DNA from 3 places in the Pseudomonas sp. BP01 genome. Region 3 is predicted to be linked to each of the others. Evidence: riboswitches for the same ligand, from Rfam matches in the RefSeq annotation. Region 3 holds a riboswitch; each other region holds the start of a gene.
The links. A riboswitch is a leader RNA that binds a small molecule or an ion and turns the genes downstream of it on or off. The one in region 3 is predicted to bind cobalamin.
Positions count from the first base shown of each region.

Region 1: it holds a riboswitch for cobalamin, as region 3 does, so the genes downstream of both, JOY50_RS23565 (CbtB domain-containing protein) here and JOY50_RS10445 (TonB-dependent siderophore receptor) in region 3, are expected to answer to the same signal.
Region 2: it holds a riboswitch for cobalamin, as region 3 does, so the genes downstream of both, cobW (cobalamin biosynthesis protein CobW) here and JOY50_RS10445 (TonB-dependent siderophore receptor) in region 3, are expected to answer to the same signal.

Region 1 covers NZ_JAFBKA010000033.1:53,829-59,640, forward strand. Annotated here, with positions in the region: gene JOY50_RS23560 (TonB-dependent siderophore receptor) at 1-1,166, shown strand, start outside; cobalamin riboswitch at 1,266-1,490, shown strand; gene JOY50_RS23565 (CbtB domain-containing protein) at 1,584-1,772, shown strand; gene JOY50_RS23570 (CbtA family protein) at 1,782-2,468, shown strand; gene JOY50_RS23575 (cobalamin biosynthesis protein) at 2,468-2,857, shown strand; gene cobM (precorrin-4 C(11)-methyltransferase) at 2,891-3,643, shown strand; gene JOY50_RS23585 (DUF1272 domain-containing protein) at 3,710-3,952, shown strand; gene JOY50_RS23590 (response regulator transcription factor) at 4,175-4,789, shown strand; gene JOY50_RS23595 (transporter substrate-binding domain-containing protein) at 4,803-5,812, shown strand, end outside.
Region 2 covers NZ_JAFBKA010000004.1:191,548-197,359, reverse strand. Annotated here, with positions in the region: gene cobN (cobaltochelatase subunit CobN) at 1-2,982, opposite strand, end outside; gene cobW (cobalamin biosynthesis protein CobW) at 2,986-4,053, opposite strand; cobalamin riboswitch at 4,153-4,370, opposite strand; gene JOY50_RS06020 (glyoxalase superfamily protein) at 4,471-4,848, shown strand; gene JOY50_RS06015 (hypothetical protein) at 4,845-5,204, shown strand; gene JOY50_RS06010 (ATP-binding cassette domain-containing protein) at 5,559-5,812, shown strand, end outside.
Region 3 covers NZ_JAFBKA010000009.1:95,962-101,773, forward strand. Annotated here, with positions in the region: gene lpxO (lipid A hydroxylase LpxO) at 1-747, shown strand, start outside; gene JOY50_RS10430 (carboxymuconolactone decarboxylase family protein) at 910-1,254, shown strand; gene JOY50_RS10435 (GNAT family N-acetyltransferase) at 1,333-1,902, shown strand; gene JOY50_RS10440 (outer membrane beta-barrel protein) at 2,035-2,781, opposite strand; cobalamin riboswitch at 2,942-3,150, shown strand; gene JOY50_RS10445 (TonB-dependent siderophore receptor) at 3,259-5,388, shown strand; gene JOY50_RS10450 (DUF1624 domain-containing protein) at 5,595-5,812, shown strand, end outside.

The DNA of each region.
Region 1 (5,812 bases), on a different contig from region 3:
GCCCCAACCCGCTTTATGCGCTGGCCAACGGCCAGACCGCCGTGGGCGCCCAGGCTGCGCTGACCATCCGCCCGGAAGACGAGGCCGATGTGAAACGCAACAACTATGCCGCCTACATCGACCTCGGCCTGGACCTGACCCCGCGCTGGTACCTGGGCGCCGCCGCGCGCGTCGAGCACTACGACGACGACTCGGGCAACACCGCCAGCTTCAAGCTCAATTCACGCTATGAACTGAGCGAAACCGTGGCGGTACGCGGCACCCTGGGCAGCGGGTTCCGCGCACCGTCGCTGACCCAGAGCGGCTACACCGTCAGCGACAACCGCACCGCGCTGGACGCCGACGGCAATGTGGTGCCGGCCTTGCGCCGCACCGTGGCGCCCGGCAGTGCCGCCGCGCTGGCATTCGGCGGCGAGAAGCTCGACCCGGAGAAGTCCCGCAACGCTGGCCTTGGCCTGACCTGGCAACCGGCGCGCCGCACCAGCGTTACCCTGGACACCTACCTGATCGACATTGACGACCGCATCCTGCTCACCGAAAACCTCTACGACCGGCAGAACGGTGCCGGTGCCATTGGCGACATCCTCGAATCGCTGGGCCTGGCGCGCACCACCTGGATCAACTACTACACCAATGCCTTCGACACCCGCACCCGCGGCCTCGACCTGGTGGGTGACCACACCAGCGAGTTCGGTGCCTGGGGCGATGTGCGCTGGACCTTGGGCTTCAACTGGAACAAGACCACCGTGCGCGGCACCCGGGGTACGCCCGCAGCGCTGGCCGCTGCCGGTATCGACGTGGTCGGCCATGGCCGCGAAGGTGACCTGGTGGCAGCTTCGCCGAAGACCAAATGGGTATTGGGCAGCCAGTGGTTGCTGGGTAACTTCACCGGCACCTTGCAGACCACCCGCTACGGCAAGGTCGAAACCTGGCAGCAGAACCAGGCCCAGGACCGCACCTTTGGCGCCAAGTGGATCACCGACCTGGACCTGTCGTACCTGCTGTTCGACAGCCTGACCGTCAGTGTGGGTGGCACCAACATCTTCAATGTGCGGCCCGACAAGAACGGCGTTTACAACGCCAACGGCAACCAGGCGGCGTACGGCAACCCGCCGTTTCATCCAGGTGGCGGCTATTGGTACACCAAGCTGGCGTATGACTTCTGAAGCATCTGCACATTTGCTCCTGGCCTGTGGGAGCGGGTTCACCCGCGAAGAATCCAACCCGGTACTTGGCAATTGACGCAAACCCCGCCCCCATGCTCTCCTTATGCCTCACGTTCAGGTGCCCCCACAGGGGGTGAAACGGGAAACCGGTGCGTCCCAGGCCCTCCAGCAGGGCCGGACAAGGCCGGTGCTGCCCCCGCAACGGTAAGCGAGTGAAGTGTCTGTACCACTGTGCCATGTAGTCCGGCATGGGAAGGTGACGCTTTCCAGGAGCCCTGCTCCTCCTCGCAAGCCCGGAGACCGGCCTGACGTTCATGAACACCCCGCGGTGGGCGGGCGCTGTTGCATTCCCCTGGGCGGCCACGCATCGGGGATGCCGCGCTTGCCCGTTGCCTACCAAAAGCAGAGGAACGCGTCATGCCCGTCACCAGCACCAAGCAACACAGCCTTGACACCCCCGTCACCCTCAACCAGCGCGTCGTCATCGCCCTCGGCGCCAGCCTGCTGGGCCTGTGCCTGGTGTACTTCGCCGGTTTCTCGCACATCGAGGCCGTGCACAACGCCGCCCACGACACCCGCCACAGCGCCGCCTTCCCCTGCCACTGAGTACGCCTGATGATCACGCGCATTGCCCGTACCGCGGGCTTCAGCGGGCTGCTTGCGGCCCTGCTGCTGACCCTGCTGCAAAGCTTCTGGGTTGCCCCGCTGATTCTTGAGGCGGAAACCTACGAATCATCGGCCCCGGCCGCACAGCACGAACATGGTGGCGAAGTGGCCGCCCATGAGCACAGCGCCGAAGCCTGGTCGCCGGAAGACGGTTGGCAGCGGGTGCTGTCCACCACCGGGGGCAATCTGGTGGTCGCAGTCGGCTTCGCCCTGATTCTCGCCGCCCTGTACAGCCTGCGCGAACCGCAGCGTGCCGGCACCGGTGCGCTGTGGGGCCTGGCCGGTTTTGCCGTGTTCTGCCTGGCCCCGACGTTGGGGTTGCCGCCGGAGCTGCCCGGCACTGCCGCCGCCGACCTGGGACAACGCCAGGCATGGTGGGTTGGCACGGCCAGCGCCACCGCCCTTGGCCTGGCCTTGCTGGTGTTCGCCCGGCACTGGTTGTTGAAGGCGCTGGGCGCCGTGTTGCTGGTAATCCCCCATGTGATTGGCGCCCCACAGCCCGAAGTGCATGAGAGCCTGGCCCCCGAAGCACTGGAAACCCAGTTCAAGATGGCCTCCTGGCTGACCAACGCTGCCTTCTGGGTAGCCTTGGGCCTGCTCAGTGCGTGGTTGTTCCGCCGCTCCAGCAAGGCCTGATGCCGGCGTTCTACGCCGGCTTCGGCTGCCGCCGGGGCTGCCCGGCGGATACCCTGCATACCCTGCTGCTCCAGGCCCTGGCTAGCCAGGGCCTTGCGCTTGCCGACCTGCACGGCATTGCCAGTATCAGCCTCAAGGCCGACGAAGCCGGCTTGCAGCAACTGGCCGAACGCCTTGGCTTGCCGTTGGTGCTGTACCATAGCGCGCAACTACAGGCCTTTGAGCCGCTGCTCAGCCACCGCTCTGCCACAGCCCATGCCCACAGCGGCTGCTGGGGCGTGGCCGAGAGCGCGGCGCTGGCCCTGGCCAGCCAGCAGCCTGGGAGCACAGCCCGGTTGCTGCTGACCCGCCAGGTACTGGGCCCGGCGACCCTCGCCCTGGCCTGCTGACCATTTCGCTTCTCTTTCCTGCAAGGATTTTCCATGACGGTGTACTTCATCGGTGCCGGCCCCGGCGACCCGGAACTGATAACGGTCAAGGGCCAACGGCTGATTCGCCAGTGCCCGGTGGTCATCTATGCCGGCTCGCTGGTACCCGCTGCCGTGCTCGAAGGCCACCAGGCCGAGACCGTGATCAACAGTGCCGAGCTGCACTTGGAGCAGATCATCGCCGCCATGCGCAGCGCGCACGAACAAGGCCAGGACGTGGCCCGGGTACATAGCGGCGACCCCAGCCTGTACGGCGCCATCGGTGAGCAGATCCGCCACCTGCAGGCGCTGGGCATCGATTACCAGATCATCCCTGGGGTCACCGCCACGGCGGCCAGCGCTGCGCTGCTCGGCTGCGAGCTGACCCTGCCCCAGGTAGCGCAGACGGTGATCCTCACCCGCTATGGCGACAGTTCACCCATGCCGCCTGGCGAGCAACTGGGCGACCTGGCGCGCCACGGCAGCACCTTGGCGATTCACCTGGGGGTCAAGCACCTCCCGCGGATTGTCGAAGAACTGATGCCGCACTACGGTGCGCACTGCCCTGTGGCGGTGGTACATCGTGCCACCTGGCCAGACCAGGATTGGGTGCGCGGCACCCTTGGCGATATCGTCGAACGCGTCGCAGCCAAGGATTTTCGCCGCACGGCGCTGATCCTGGTAGGCCACGTGCTAGGGGATACGCCATTCGCCGAGTCGGCCTTGTACCGTGCCGGGCATGCTCACTTATATCGCCCTGGCGACTGAGCATTGCCAGCATTGCCGCAGCCGTAGCAGACTCCGGGCTCCCGCCTGTGAACAGGAGTCACGCCCATGCTGGAATTACGCCCCAACTGTGAGTGCTGCGATACCGACCTGCCGGGCGACAGCCCCGATGCGCTCATCTGCTCCTTCGAATGCACCTTCTGCCGCGCCTGCGCCGATACCCGCTTCAACGGCCGCTGCCCGAACTGTGCCGGCCAGCTGGTGGCCCGCCCCACGCGGGTCGGCCAGGCGCTGGTCAATAACCCCGCTGCCACCCAACGTGTGAACAAAGCACACGCTGCTTGCGCCTGACTGCACACCTCAAACCAGGCATTGCCGCTTTGATAGGGTGATGTCTTTCCCAATGCTTGTAGGACTTTTCAACAACAAGCGCGCGGATTATCAACACTTCTATACTCGGCATTACCAAACCTCGGGATTGGTCGTATCTTGCAGCGCTTCCGATTAACCCACTTGCCGACGTATTCCTGAGTGTTCCAGGAAGCGGACCACATCTTGACAGGAGTTTTCTACATGACAACCGTGCTGATCGTCGACGACCACCCCATTGTCCGACTATCCCTGCGTCTACTGCTCGAACGTGAACGCTTTCATGTTGTGGGTGAAGTTGGTAACGGCAGCGAAGTTGCGCAGGTAGCCCGCGAATTGCGCCCGGACGTGGTAGTGCTCGACATCGGCCTGCCCGGCCTGGATGGCATGGAAGTGATCAAACGCCTGCAATGCCTCGAGCCTGTGCCCAAGATCATGGTGCTGACCGGCCAGGCCACCGACCTGTATGTACGGCGTTGCCTGGATGCTGGCATCGGCGCATTCGTCACCAAGGAAGAAGATCACGAAGCACTGCTGTTTGCCCTCAAGGCCCTGGTCAAGGGCTATTCGACCTTCCCGCAAATGTCGGTCAACAGCAACTCGCTGGAGAGCGAACCGGTACGCCTGGCCAGCCTGTCGAACCGTGAAATGGAAGTGCTGCGGCGCCTGGCGCGCGGCGAAAACAACAAAAATATCGGCACCTGCATGAACCTGAGTGCCAAGACCATCAGCACCTACCGGGGCCGTATCATGGAAAAGCTCAAGACCGAATCGCTGGTTGAAATGGTCGACCTGGCCAAACGCAACAGCGTCTACTGAGCGTTCGGCCGCCATGAAGCGCCTGCTGGCGTGCATGCTCCTGGCCATCGGCCTGTCCGGCCCCACTGCGCTGCTGGCCAGCAGCGAACCTCGCCAGCTGCTGGCGCGCTCTGTCAGCGCCGCAGCCCCGTTGCAACTGTCCAGGGAAGACCGGGATTGGCTGCAGCAACGCCAATACCTGGTGCTGGGCAGTTCGCGACCCGACTATCCTCCCTTCGAACTCAATACCAGCCAGCAGGACTACGAAGGTATTAGCGCAGACTACGCCGGTATCATCGCCGAGCAGCTGGGCATAAACGTCGAAGTACGGCGGTTCGACAACCGCCACGAAGCCATCGCTGCTTTGCGTGAGGGCAGTATCGACCTGCTGGGCAGCTCCAATGCCTTCGAGGCGGCAGACGCCCAGCTTGTCCTGAGCACCCCGTATGCCGACGACATGCCGGTCCTCGTCACGCGCGAAGGAAGCAGCCTGAAGAACACACCCGACCTCGCCGGCCTGCGCTTGGCGATGGTCGATCACTACCTGCCGGCCAGCACCGTACGCAATCTGTACCCCAAGGCGCAGTTAAGCCTGTACCGCTCGACCCTGGCCGGGCTGGCCGCTGTCGATCTGGGCGAGGCCGATGCCTACCTGGGCGATGCCATCAGTACCGACTTCATGATTGGCAAGAGTTACCAGGGCACGCTGAGAATCGACCACTTCTGCCAGGTCCCTGCTGGGGCATTTGCCTTTGCCCTGGCCAGCGACAACCCTCGCTTGCATCGGTTGGTCGACATGGCGCTGGCCCGCATCAACGACAGCGAGCGCCTGAATATCCTGCGCCGCTGGAGCAGCGGCAACACCAGCCTGCTGCTGCAGCGCCACCTCACCGCCTTGAGCAAGGAAGAAGAAGCATGGATCGCTGCCCACCCCAACATCGATGTGTTGGTCAACACCTCGTTGGCGCCACTGACGTTCAACGACGCCGAACACCGCCCAACCGGCATCACCCTTGATCTGCTGAAACAGATCTCACTGCGCAC
Region 2 (5,812 bases), on a different contig from region 3:
GGCGGCCAAGGGGTTGAGGTCGTCGGGCTCGTCCAGCGCGGCCACCGCCTGCACGGCGGCATCGAACAGGCGGATAAGGTTGCCGAAGGCATCGCGGAAGAAGCCGGAAACGCGCAAGGTTACATCCACCCGCGGGCGGTCGAGCAAGCTCAGCGGCAGTATTTCAAAATCGTCAACGCGCTGGCTGCCGGTGGCCCACACCGGGCGCACGCCCATCAGCGCCATGGCCTGGGCGATGTCGTCGCCGCCAGTACGCATGGTCGCCGTGCCCCACACCGACAGGCCGAGCTGGCGCAGGTGATCGCCGTGGTCCTGCAGGTGGCGCTCGAGGATCAGGCTGGCCGAGGCGAAGCCCAGGCGCCAGGCCGTGGTGGTGGGCAGGTTGCGCACGTCCACGGTATAGAAGTTGCGGCCGGTGGGCAGCACGTCGAGGCGCCCACGGCTGGGCGCACCGCTGGGGCCGGCAGGCACGAATCGCCCGGCCAGCGCCGCCAGCAGGCCATTCATTTCAGCAGCGCCGCAGGCATCCAGGCTGGGCGCCACCGCTTCGCGCAAGGCCTGCACCACGTCACGCACCGGCTGCCATTCGCTCGATTCAGGCAGCTGCAGGGTGCCGCCCAGCGCTTGTTCGATCACCTGCTGCGCCAAAAGCTCCAGGCGCTCGCGGGTATCGCCACAGGTGCGCCAGGGCTCACTGCTCATGGCCAGAAGCTGCTCAGGGCGTGCGCCCTGCCAGGGCAGCCCAAGCTCACAATCGAGCGGGTCAAAGCCTGGCACCAATGCCTTGGCCAAGGCCCGCAGCAGGCTGGCATTACCGCCACGACCGTCGCCACGCTCAACCCGCAAGAGCGCCAGCAGCGTGTCCAGGCGCAGCCGTCCTTCTGGCGACTGGCCAAACACATGCAGGCCATCGCGAATCTGCGATTCCTTCAGGTCGCACAGGTAGGTGTCCAGGCGCGGCAGCCAGACGGCGGCATCGTCCAGCTGCCCTTCCAGTTGCAGCTCACGGTCGATGTGGTTGACCTTGACCAGCTCGAGGATGTCGCGCTGCAACTCGCGGGCACGCCGCGGGTCGAGTAGCTGCGCTTCGTAGAACTCGTCGGCCAGTTGCTCCAGGTGCCGCAACGGGCCGTAGGTTTCGGCACGGGTCAGCGGCGGCATCAGGTGGTCGATGATCACCGCCTGGGTACGTCGCTTGGCCTGGGCACCCTCGCCCGGGTCGTTGACAATGAACGGGTAGATGTTCGGCAGCGGGCCAAGCAGCGCGTCCGGCCAGCACTGCGCCGACAAGCCGACGCCCTTGCCGGGCAGCCATTCGAGGTTGCCGTGCTTGCCGACATGGATCAGCGCGTCGGCCGCGAATGCGTGGCGCAGCCAGAAGTGAAACGCCAGGTAGCCGTGCGGCGGCACCAGGTCGGGGTCGTGATACACCGCGCTGGGGTCTACCTGGTAGCCCCGGGCTGGCTGGATGCCGACGAAGGTCAGGCCAAAGCGCAAGCCGGCCACCATCAGCCGGCCGCTGCGGTACATCGGGTCCTGCTCGGGCGGCCCCCAGCGCTCCAGCACTGCCTGGCGATTGGCCTCGGGCAAGCGCTCGAAGGCTGCCTGGTAGTCGGCCAGGCTCAGGCTCTGGGCGCAAGGGCGCTGGTCAAGGTTGTCAAGGTCGTTGGTCACCCCGCCGAGCAGCTGGTGAATCAGTTGCGTGCCACTGCCCGGCAAATCGGCCAGCGGATAACCTTCGGCCTGCAGCGCCTGGAGAATGTTAAGTGCGGCAGCGGGCGTGTCCAGGCCGACGCCGTTGCCAATGCGGCCATCGCGGGTCGGGTAGTTGGCCAGCACCAGGGCGACGCGTTTCTGGGCATTGGGCAGGCGCGCCAGCTCGACCCAGCGGCGGGCCAGCTCGGCGACAAAGTCCATGCGCTCGGGGTGGGCGCGGTAGCACACCACATCGGACTGGCTGCGCTCGCTGCGCCAGGCCATGTCCTTGAAACTGACCGGGCGGGTAATGATGCGCCCGTCGAGTTCGGGCAAGGCGATGTGCATGGCCAGGTCGCGCGCGCCCAGTCCCTGTTCGCTGGCCTCCCAGCCGGGCTGGTTGTCCTGCGCGCAGATGGCCTGCAGCACCGGAATGTCGCGACGGAACGGGCGCAGGTTGGGCCGTTCGGGGCTGGACAGGGCAAACCCGGTGGTATTGACCAGCACTTCGGCACCGACCTCGTCCAGCCAGGCTTCGACCTGCTCCAGGCAGGCGCTTTCCTTGAGACTGGCCACGGCGATCGGCAACGGGTTCAAGCCAGCGGCCTGCAGGCGCTGGCAGAACACGTCGATGAATGCGGTGTTGGCCGCCTGCAAGTGGGAGCGGTAGAACAGCAGCGGCGCTACCGGGTAGTCCGGGTGCCAGTGCGGGTACCAGTCTTCCAGTGCCACACTACCCTTGGCCGGGTGATACACAGCGGTGCGCGGCAAGGGTTGCGGCTCGTCCCAGGCATAATCGCGGCCCAGCCACTGGTTGGCCAGGCACTTGTACAGGTTGATGGCATTGGCCTTGCCGCCCTGGCGCAAATAGTGCCAGAGGCGCTCGGCCTGCTCGCCACTGACGCTGCCCAGGCTGGTCAGTTCCGGGTCCGGGCGATCATCGCCCGGCACTAGAATCAGCTGCACGCCACGCGCAGCCAGCTCGACCAGTTGCTCGACGCCATAGCGCCAGTAACCGACGCCGCCGTGCAGCGACACCAGGATGACCTTGGCATGGCGCAGCACCTGGTCGACATAAAGGTCGACCGAAGCGTGGTTCTGCACCTGCATCGGGTTGGCCAGGCGCAGGCTGGGGAAATCCTCAGGCAGTTGCTCGGCGGTATCGGCGAGCAAGGCCAGGTGCGAATCGCCGCTGCAGAGAATCACCAGTTCGGCGGGTGTCTGGCCGAGGTCGGCAATACTGTCATCCGGCACGAAGCCGCCGGGCTGGGTCCGCAGCAGGTGCACGGGTCAGGCGCCCAAGGCCTGGCGCAGGCGCGCTTCCAGCTGGGCAGCGTCGAGGTCCTGGCCGATCAGCACCAGGCGGGTGATGCGCGGCTCGTCGGCACGCCAGGCGCGGTCGAAGTGCTTGTCGAAACGCGTACCCACGCCTTGTACCAGCAGGCGCATCGGCTTGCCCGGGATGGCAGCGAAGCCTTTGGCGCGCAGGATGCCGAACTCCACCACCAGCTGGGTCAATGCATCGAGCAGCAGGCTTTCGTCAGCCTCTGGCAGGTCGATGGAAATGGAATCGAAAGCGTCGTGATCATGGTCGTCATGATCATCGCCGTCGTGGTGCGAATCGTGGTGGGTGCGGCGGCCATCGATGTGCGCCTCGGACTCGGCGCCCACGCCCAACAGTACCTCCAGTGGCAGCTTGCCGCTGCTGGCCTCGACCACCTTGACTGCCGGCGGCAGTTCTTCGGCCACTTCGGCGCGGACCTTGGCCAGGCCTTCGGCGTCGATCAGGTCGGCCTTGTTCAGTACCACCAGGTCGGCGCTGGCCAGCTGATCGGCGAACAGTTCGTGCAGCGGTGATTCGTGGTCCAGGTTAGGGTCGAGCTTGCGCTGGGCATCCACCTGGTCGGGGTAGGCAGCGAAGGTGCCGGCAGCCACGGCCGGGCTATCGACCACGGTGATGACCGCGTCGACGGTGCAGGCGTTGCGGATTTCTGGCCACTGGAAGGCTTGCACCAGCGGTTTGGGCAGGGCCAGGCCGCTGGTTTCGATCAGGATGTGGTCCAGGTCGCCACGGCGTGCCACCAGCTCGCGCATGACCGGGAAGAACTCTTCCTGCACGGTGCAGCACAGGCAGCCGTTGGCCAGCTCATAAACGCGGCCGCTGGCTTCTTCTTCGGTGCAACCGATGCTGCACTGCTTGAGGATTTCACCGTCGATGCCCAGTTCGCCGAATTCGTTGACGATGACCGCAATGCGGCGGCCCTGGGCGTTGTCGAGCATGTGGCGCAGCAAGGTGGTCTTGCCCGAGCCGAGGAAGCCGGTGACGATGGTAACGGGGAGCTTGGCCAGTGTTTTCATGTCGCATTGCCCTTGGCAGAGTGGCGCGGGCATGCAGGACGAGAGCCGCGGGCCAGGTTGGCCGGGCTTGTTCGCCACCGGATCACCCCGCCCGGTTGAAAGTCGAAAACGTTGCGAGGCAGGTCTCCTGGCTTGCACCGTTCCAGTGCGCTGTTCAGTTGAACGGCGGGCTGGCGGGATGACGCCTTCCCGCGCGTTGGCGCAGTGGCTCTGTCGATCCGTTGTCGGTGCTTACAGTTGCGGGGGCAGCCGCGGCTTGTACCGCGTTCCCGTCTTAGCTTCGGCCTGGCCGAAGAACCTCGAAGTGGCAAGGCTACGCAGTGGCTGGCGGGTGGTCAACCATTGCGGGGGGCTTGCCGACAACTCTTGACACCACTGCGGTACAGTGGCGACTTTGCCCACTGTCAAGGACGCCCCATGCCCCTCGCCCCCGCCATCCCGGTACTGCGCATCTTCTCGGTCGACAAGGCCAGGGAGTTCTACATGGATTTCCTCGGTTTCAGCCTGGACTGGGAGCACCGCTTCAGCCCGGACCTGCCGTTGTACATGCAGATTCACCGCGATGGCCTGATCCTGCACCTTACCGAGCACCATGGCGATGCCTGCCCCGGCTCTACAGTGTTCGCCCGCCTCGACGACTTGCGGGCGCTGGAGCATGAACTGCAAGGCAAACAGTACGGTTACGCCTGGCCCGAAGCCGAGCGCCTGGACTGGGGCCTGCAGATGCAGGTATGCGACCCGTTCGGCAACCGCCTGCGCTTCTGCCAGCAGATCGATGACGAGGCCAACCTGTGAAGGCGCTGGGCAAACGCGAAATGGCCCGCCTGGAGCGGGAGTTGGTAGCGTGCCTGACGGACGCCTGTGAAACCGCCAAGGCAGAAATCGTCGGCTTCACCTGGCTTACCCATCGTCTCGATCCCGAGCATTTTCCGGCCAGCCTGCGTATTACTTGGGTGTTTGAACAAGAGGCCGACAAAGTCGCTGCTGTGGCGGGTGAAGCAAAGGCACGCATGCTTGCGCTGACCCGTCAGGCGTTGGACCACGCCGGCATACAACTGGATCACCCGGCCTGGCATGTACGGTTTGACAGCGAAGAGGCCTGCGAACAGAGCCACGGAGGCGACTGGGCCAAGCGCTTGACGGGGCGCTGAGCCCAGGGCCAGACAAGCTCGGGCGCCGCTCGCGCGGCGCATCGCCGGCAAGCCAGCTCCCACCCTGACCGCGCCGGCCTGACGCCATGCGCAGTACCTGTAGCTCCACCCTGACCACGCCGGCCTGCCGCCATGCGCAGTACCTGTGGGAGCTGGCTTGCCGGCGATGAGGCCAGTGCAGGAAACCCATACACGGCGGGCGGTACTTTACCCGCCCCCGACGGGCCGTTAGGCTACGCACTCCCCCATCACGAGGTGTTCGTCCAATGCGCCATTGATGCCGCCGTCCATTCGACGGCCAGTCTTCAGCCTCCGGTTTGCTCCGGAGATGTCGCGGCATTTGTGGAGTTGTGCATGACGAACACGTCGATCCTGACGCTGGACAGCGTCTCCTTGGCCTTGCCTGATGGCCGGCTACTGTTTACCGACCTTAACGAAACCTTCGACCAACGGCGTACCGGCCTGGTCGGGCGCAATGGCGTGGGCAAGAGCCTGCTAGGGCAGGTTCTTGCCGGCCAGCGTGCACCGAGCAGCGGCCAGTGCAGGCGCCGGGGGCCTGTCCATCTGCTGAACCAGCAGGTAATCGAGCGCAGCACCACGCTTGCCGA
Region 3 (5,812 bases):
GCCAAGCCCTACTTGCCGGTCGAAGCCTTCCCCGAACTGAAGCCACTGCAGGACCACTGGCAGGAAATCCGCGAGGAAGGCCGCCAGTTGCTGCACGTGGGCGAAATCAAGAAGTCCGACAATTACGATGATGTCGGTTTCAACTCGTTCTTCAAGACCGGCTGGAAGCGCTTCTACCTGAAGTGGTACGGCGAAAGCCACCCATCGGCGATGGCCCTGTGCCCACGCACCACCGAGCTGCTGCAAAGCATCGGCACGGTCAAGGCCGCCATGTTCGCCACCCTGCCGCCAGGCGCCAAACTGGTGCGCCACCGTGACCCGTATGCCGGCTCGTACCGCTATCACCTGGGCCTGGACACGCCCAACGACGACGGTTGCTACATCGACGTGGACGGCGAGAAGTATTCCTGGCGCGATGGCGAGGGTGTGATCTTCGACGAAACCTACATCCACTATGCGGCGAACACCACGGAGCACAACCGCATCATCCTGTTCTGTGACGTCGAGCGCCCGCTCAAGTACCGCTGGGCGACTGCGTTCAACCGCTGGTTCAGCCGCAACGTCATGGCCGCCGCCGCCGCGCCTAACGGTGACGGCGACAAGACCGGCGGTATCAACCGCTTGTTCACCCGCATCTACAAGATCCGTGAACGCGGCAAGGCGCTGAAAAAGCGCAACCGCATGCGCTACTACCTGGAAAAGTGGGCTGTGGTTGCGGCGCTGGTGCTGGTGTTCATCTACATCTGAATGCTGAGCGTGCTCCTGCAAGGTGCTGCGGCAGCCCGAGTGATGGTGCAAGACAGTGGCCCTCACAAGTACTGCTGCACACCCACCAAAGTACAAGCCTCGCTCTTGTCACTCTTCGACTAGCCTGAAAGCTCCACTCGCAACCACCACAAGGTGAAGACGATGAGCATGATGGACTGGGACGCCTACCGTAAGCAGTTGATGGCCGGCATCGGCGATCTCAAGCAACTCTCCCCCGACACCGTGGCCGGTTACATGACTGCCAGCGGTGCAGGAGCCAAGACCAATCACCTCGACGCCAAGACCCGTGAGTTGATCTCACTGGCCGTGGCCGTGACCACCCGTTGCGACGGCTGCATCGCCGTGCATTCCCAGCAGGCGGTCAAGCACGGTGCCAGCCGCGAGGAAATTGCCGAAGCCCTCGGCGTAGCGGTGGCGATGAACGCCGGTGCGGCGCTGGTGTACTCGGCGCGGGCCATGGATGCAGTAGGCAAGGCCAACGGCTAGGCACAAACGGCGTCGTCGCCCTTGCGCGAAGGCGCCGCGCCCCACAGACTTGGCGGCCCAGCCCTTGCAGGAACCCGCATGATCCACATTCGCCCCATGACAGCCGAAGACTTCGAGCGCTTCTGGCCCACCTTCCAAGCCATCGTCCAGGCCTGTGAAACCTACGCATTCGACCCAGCCCTGAGCTTCGATCAGGCACGCCAGCTGTGGCTGGAGCTGCCATTGCACACGCTGCTGGCCGAAGAGGATGGCGAGCTGCTGGGTTCTTATTACCTGAAGGCCAATGCCGCCGGGCCTGGCGGGCACGTGGGCAATTGCGGCTACATGGTGTGCGAACAGGCACGTGGCCGGGGCGTGGCGCGCCTGATGTGCGAGCACTCGCAGAAGCTGGCACGCCAGGAGGGCTTTCTGGCCCTGCAGTTCAACTCGGTAGTGGCCAGCAATGAAGTCGCGGTGGCACTGTGGCACAAGCTGGGCTTCGAAACGGTCGGGCGCTTGCCCAAGGCTTATCGCCATGCCCGCCTGGGGCTGGTGGACTGCCTGGTGATGTACAAATGGCTGGCGGATGAGCCGGTGGTAGAGAAACCACCGCTGCTGATCGGGCGCAAGAACATCGAGGCGCGGGTGTCGCGCCGTCGCGGGCGCTGACCTTCTCTCGCAGGTTCGGCCCCTTCGCGGGCTTGCCCGCTCCCACCAGTACTGCGCAGTACCTAAAGGCTGTGCGGTCCCTGTGGGAGCGGGTTCACCCGCGAAGAGGCCGGGCCTGCTAAACGCTCAGTTTCAGAAGGCCAAGCCCACCTTCACCCCAAACTCGTCACGCTTGAGCTTGGTGTTGTCTGCCACTGGCGAATCTTCGTCCAGCTTGTATTCGGTGCGGGTGTAGTAAACCCCGGCCTGCACCGGCATATCACCCTGCTGGTTCATCAGCAACGTCACTTCGGCGTACGGGTTGGTACGGTCTTTCAGGTCGACCGTGTCGCTGCCAAAGTCGTCCACTTTCAGCCGCGCGCGGCCGTCCAGGGTATGGCGCGCGCCCACTTCCACCCGCAGGGTCGAGGCGTCGAACTGGTGGTTGTAGCCCAGCGCCGCCTTGGCAAAGGGCGATTTCACGGTGAGCTTGGTATCGAGGTCGTTGATTTCCGGCTCGAAGCGCGACCAGCTGTAACCGCCGCCCACGGTCACGTCGACAAAGTTGCGAGCGTCCAGCGCCGCACGCCAGCCAAGGTCAAGGTCGGCCTGGGCCTCCTTGAGCTTGTTGTCGTTCTTCTTGCCGAATTTGGCTTCGGCGCCGAGCTGGTAGATGAAACCGGATTCGGCTGTCAGCTTGTTGCCGAAGGTAGCGAACACACCACCCTGGCCCATGTGTTCCTTGTCGCTTTCACTGCCACCTTCGAACTTGAACTTGTCGTAGGCGCCCTGCAGACCGATGGTGAACAGCGGGTCGGTGCTGGGTGCGGCGGTGGCGGCCAGCGGTGCGGCGATCAGGGCGAGCAGGCAGGTGTGGCGCAACAGATGACGAGCAGGCATGCGTAAAGTCTCCATGACTTGATAACGAAAGACGAACGTGCGGTTCGAGACAAACGCCAGCCGGAAAGTTCGAAAAAAAGTCAATAAAAGCGCGCAACCTTGTGTTTTATCGCAGTATTCGTGGCGCACCAACATTTGACGCCCCAGCATTTCAGTGGTCAGATGCGCGCCAGTTTCAGGTGCCCTTCGCCGCCGCGCGCAGGGTGAAACGGGAAGCCGGTGCGTCGTGTAACCCACGACAAGTCCGGCGCTGCCCCCGCAACGGTAAGCGAGCGACCCCTTCGAGATACCACTGTGCACATGCATGGGAAGGTGAAGGTGTCATGCCCCTCGCAAGCCCGGAGACCGGCCTGGAGCTTCACTTGGCAACCCGCGGTGGGCGGGCGCAGGCCGGAGTCCGTGCGCGCGCCTGCCTGCATGGTTCGCCTTTGCGTGTTTTCCACCGGGATCCATTCATTCCTGCAGCAGTGGAACGACATGTCCCGTATGTTCAAGCTTCACCCCCTGGCGGCCTGCCTGGCCGTCGCCCTACCCGCTCTGGCCGACGACCGTGACCAGCAGCAACCCCTGGCCTTGCCTTCCACGGCCATCACCGACACCCTCGACAGCCGCACCGTCGACCTGGCCACGCCGGCCCAGGCAGGCTCGCGCCTCGGCCTCAGTGCCCTGGAAACACCGGCCAGCACCAGCAGCATCAGCGCCGAGCAGATTCAGCAGCGCAACAACCTCACCGTGCAGGATGCCGTAACGCGGTCACCGGGCATCACCTTCGTCGGCTCCCCCGGCGATGGCGGCACAGGCCTGTCCGCCCGCGGCTTTGCCGGCCACAGTTCGGTGATGACCCTGTTCGACGGCGCACGCCTGTACACCGGTGCCGGCACCCAGACGTTTCCGGTGGACCCGTGGATGGTCGAGCGTATCGATGTGATTCGCGGCCCGGCTTCGGTACTGCATGGCGAAGGCGCCACCGGCGCGGTGATCAACGTGATCCCGAAAAAACCGTTTGCCGGCGAGGTGCGCAACCACCTGCGTCTGGGCTACGGGTCGTGGGACCGCCAGCAGCTGGGCCTGGACAGCGGCGGCAGTCTCAGCGAGCGCCTGAGCTATCGCCTCACCCTCAACCAGCAGGCCGGCAACGGCTGGGTCGACCGCACTACTTCGCGCAGCCTGGCCCTGAGTGCCGCGCTGCGCTTCGATGCCAGTGACGACCTCAGCTTGACCCTTGCCCACGACCGTGGCGATGCAGAGCCTGCCAGCTACTACGGCACCCCGCTGATCGACGGCCACTACCGCAGCAGCCTGCGCAAGAAAAACTACAACGTGCAGAACGACGTGCAGCACTACGTCGATGAGTGGACCCGGCTCACCACCGACTGGACGCTGAACGACCACGTCAGCGCCAGCAACCAGCTGTACTACATCAAGAGCCGCCGCCACTGGCGCAACGCCGAAGACTACAGCTGGGACGCCGAGCGCCAGCAATTGCAGCGCGGCAGCTACCTGGAAATCAAGCACAACCAGGAACAGTTCGGCGACCGCCAGTCCATCACCTTTGACCACAGCGTGTTCGGCCTGGCCAGCAAGACCGTGGTCGGCGCGGAATACAACAAGGTCCGCTTCAACGTCGACAGCAATGCGCCCTACAACGATGTGGGCGGTGATTTCATCGACCCGTGGCAACCAGAACCGGGCGGGTTCCACAGCGCCTCGCCACTGCGGCCGCAAACCTTGTCTAGCACCCACACCTTCGCCCTGTTCGCCGAAAACCGCTTGCAACTGAGCGACCGGCTGTCGCTGGTCACCGGCGTGCGCCGCGACCAGAACCACATCGACCGCACCAACCTGACCAACGACAGCCGCAGCGACCGCAGCCTGCAAGGTGGCAACTGGCGCGCCGGGCTGGTGTTCGCGGTCACCGACGACCTGTCGCTATACGGGCAGTACTCCACCAGCCAGGAGGGGGTCAACAACCTCATCAGCCTCAGCCCCACCCAGATGCACTATGACCTGACCGAGGCGAAGCAGACCGAGGTAGGCCTCAAGCAGCGTTTCTGGGAAGGCCGTGGCGAATGGACGCTGGCCGCCTACCACATCGTCAAGAAGAAGCTGCTGGTGGACGACCCGATCACCCACGAGAAGCAACAGGCTGGGCAGCAGACGTCCGACGGCCTTGAGGCAACACTGGAACTGGCATTGGCGCAGCAGTGGCAGGTGTCGGCCAACGCGTCGCTGGTGCGCGCCAGGTATGACGATTTCGACGAGATGGTCGGCGGCGTAGCGCAGGACCGTGCCGGCAACCGGCCGGCCAACGTGCCACGGCGTACCGCCAATCTGTGGCTGAGCAAAGGCTTCGGCCAGCAGGTAGAGGCCGGCATTGGTGCGCGCTACGTAGATGAGCGTTATGCCGATACCGCCAATACCCAGAGCGCCCCCGGGTACACCGTGGTCGATGCCAACATCGCCTGGCAGGTGCTGCCGGATGTGAAGTTGGGCTTGCAGTTGAACAACCTGTTTGATCGTGAATATGTGCAGTCGGCGTTCAGTGGGCAGCAGTGGTTGATGGGGATGCCGCGGTCGTACTTTGCGACGGTGGATTACAGCTTCTGATCTGAGCCTGCCTGTGCCGGCCTCTTTCGCGGGCTCGCCCGCTGCCACAGATACAACACAGTTTTCGATGACTGCGATATCTCTGTGGGAGCGGGGGAGCCCGCGAAGGGGCCGGCACAGGTAACACAAAAAACCCCTACCCACCTCTAACCAATTAGTTATAAGATAACATTTCACATGACATCCATTCCTATCAGCGACCCTCCATGACAAGCGCCAGCGCCACGCCCTCCTTGATCACCCAGCGCCTGCAGAGCATCGATGCCCTGCGCGGCCTGGTGATTCTGTTCATGCTTCTGGACCACGTCCGCGAAACGTTCTACCTGCACCGCCAGGTCAGCGACCCGATGACCATCGACGCCACAGAGCCTTCGCTGTTCTTCAGCCGCACCCTGGCCCACCTGTGTGCGCCAGTGTTCGTCCT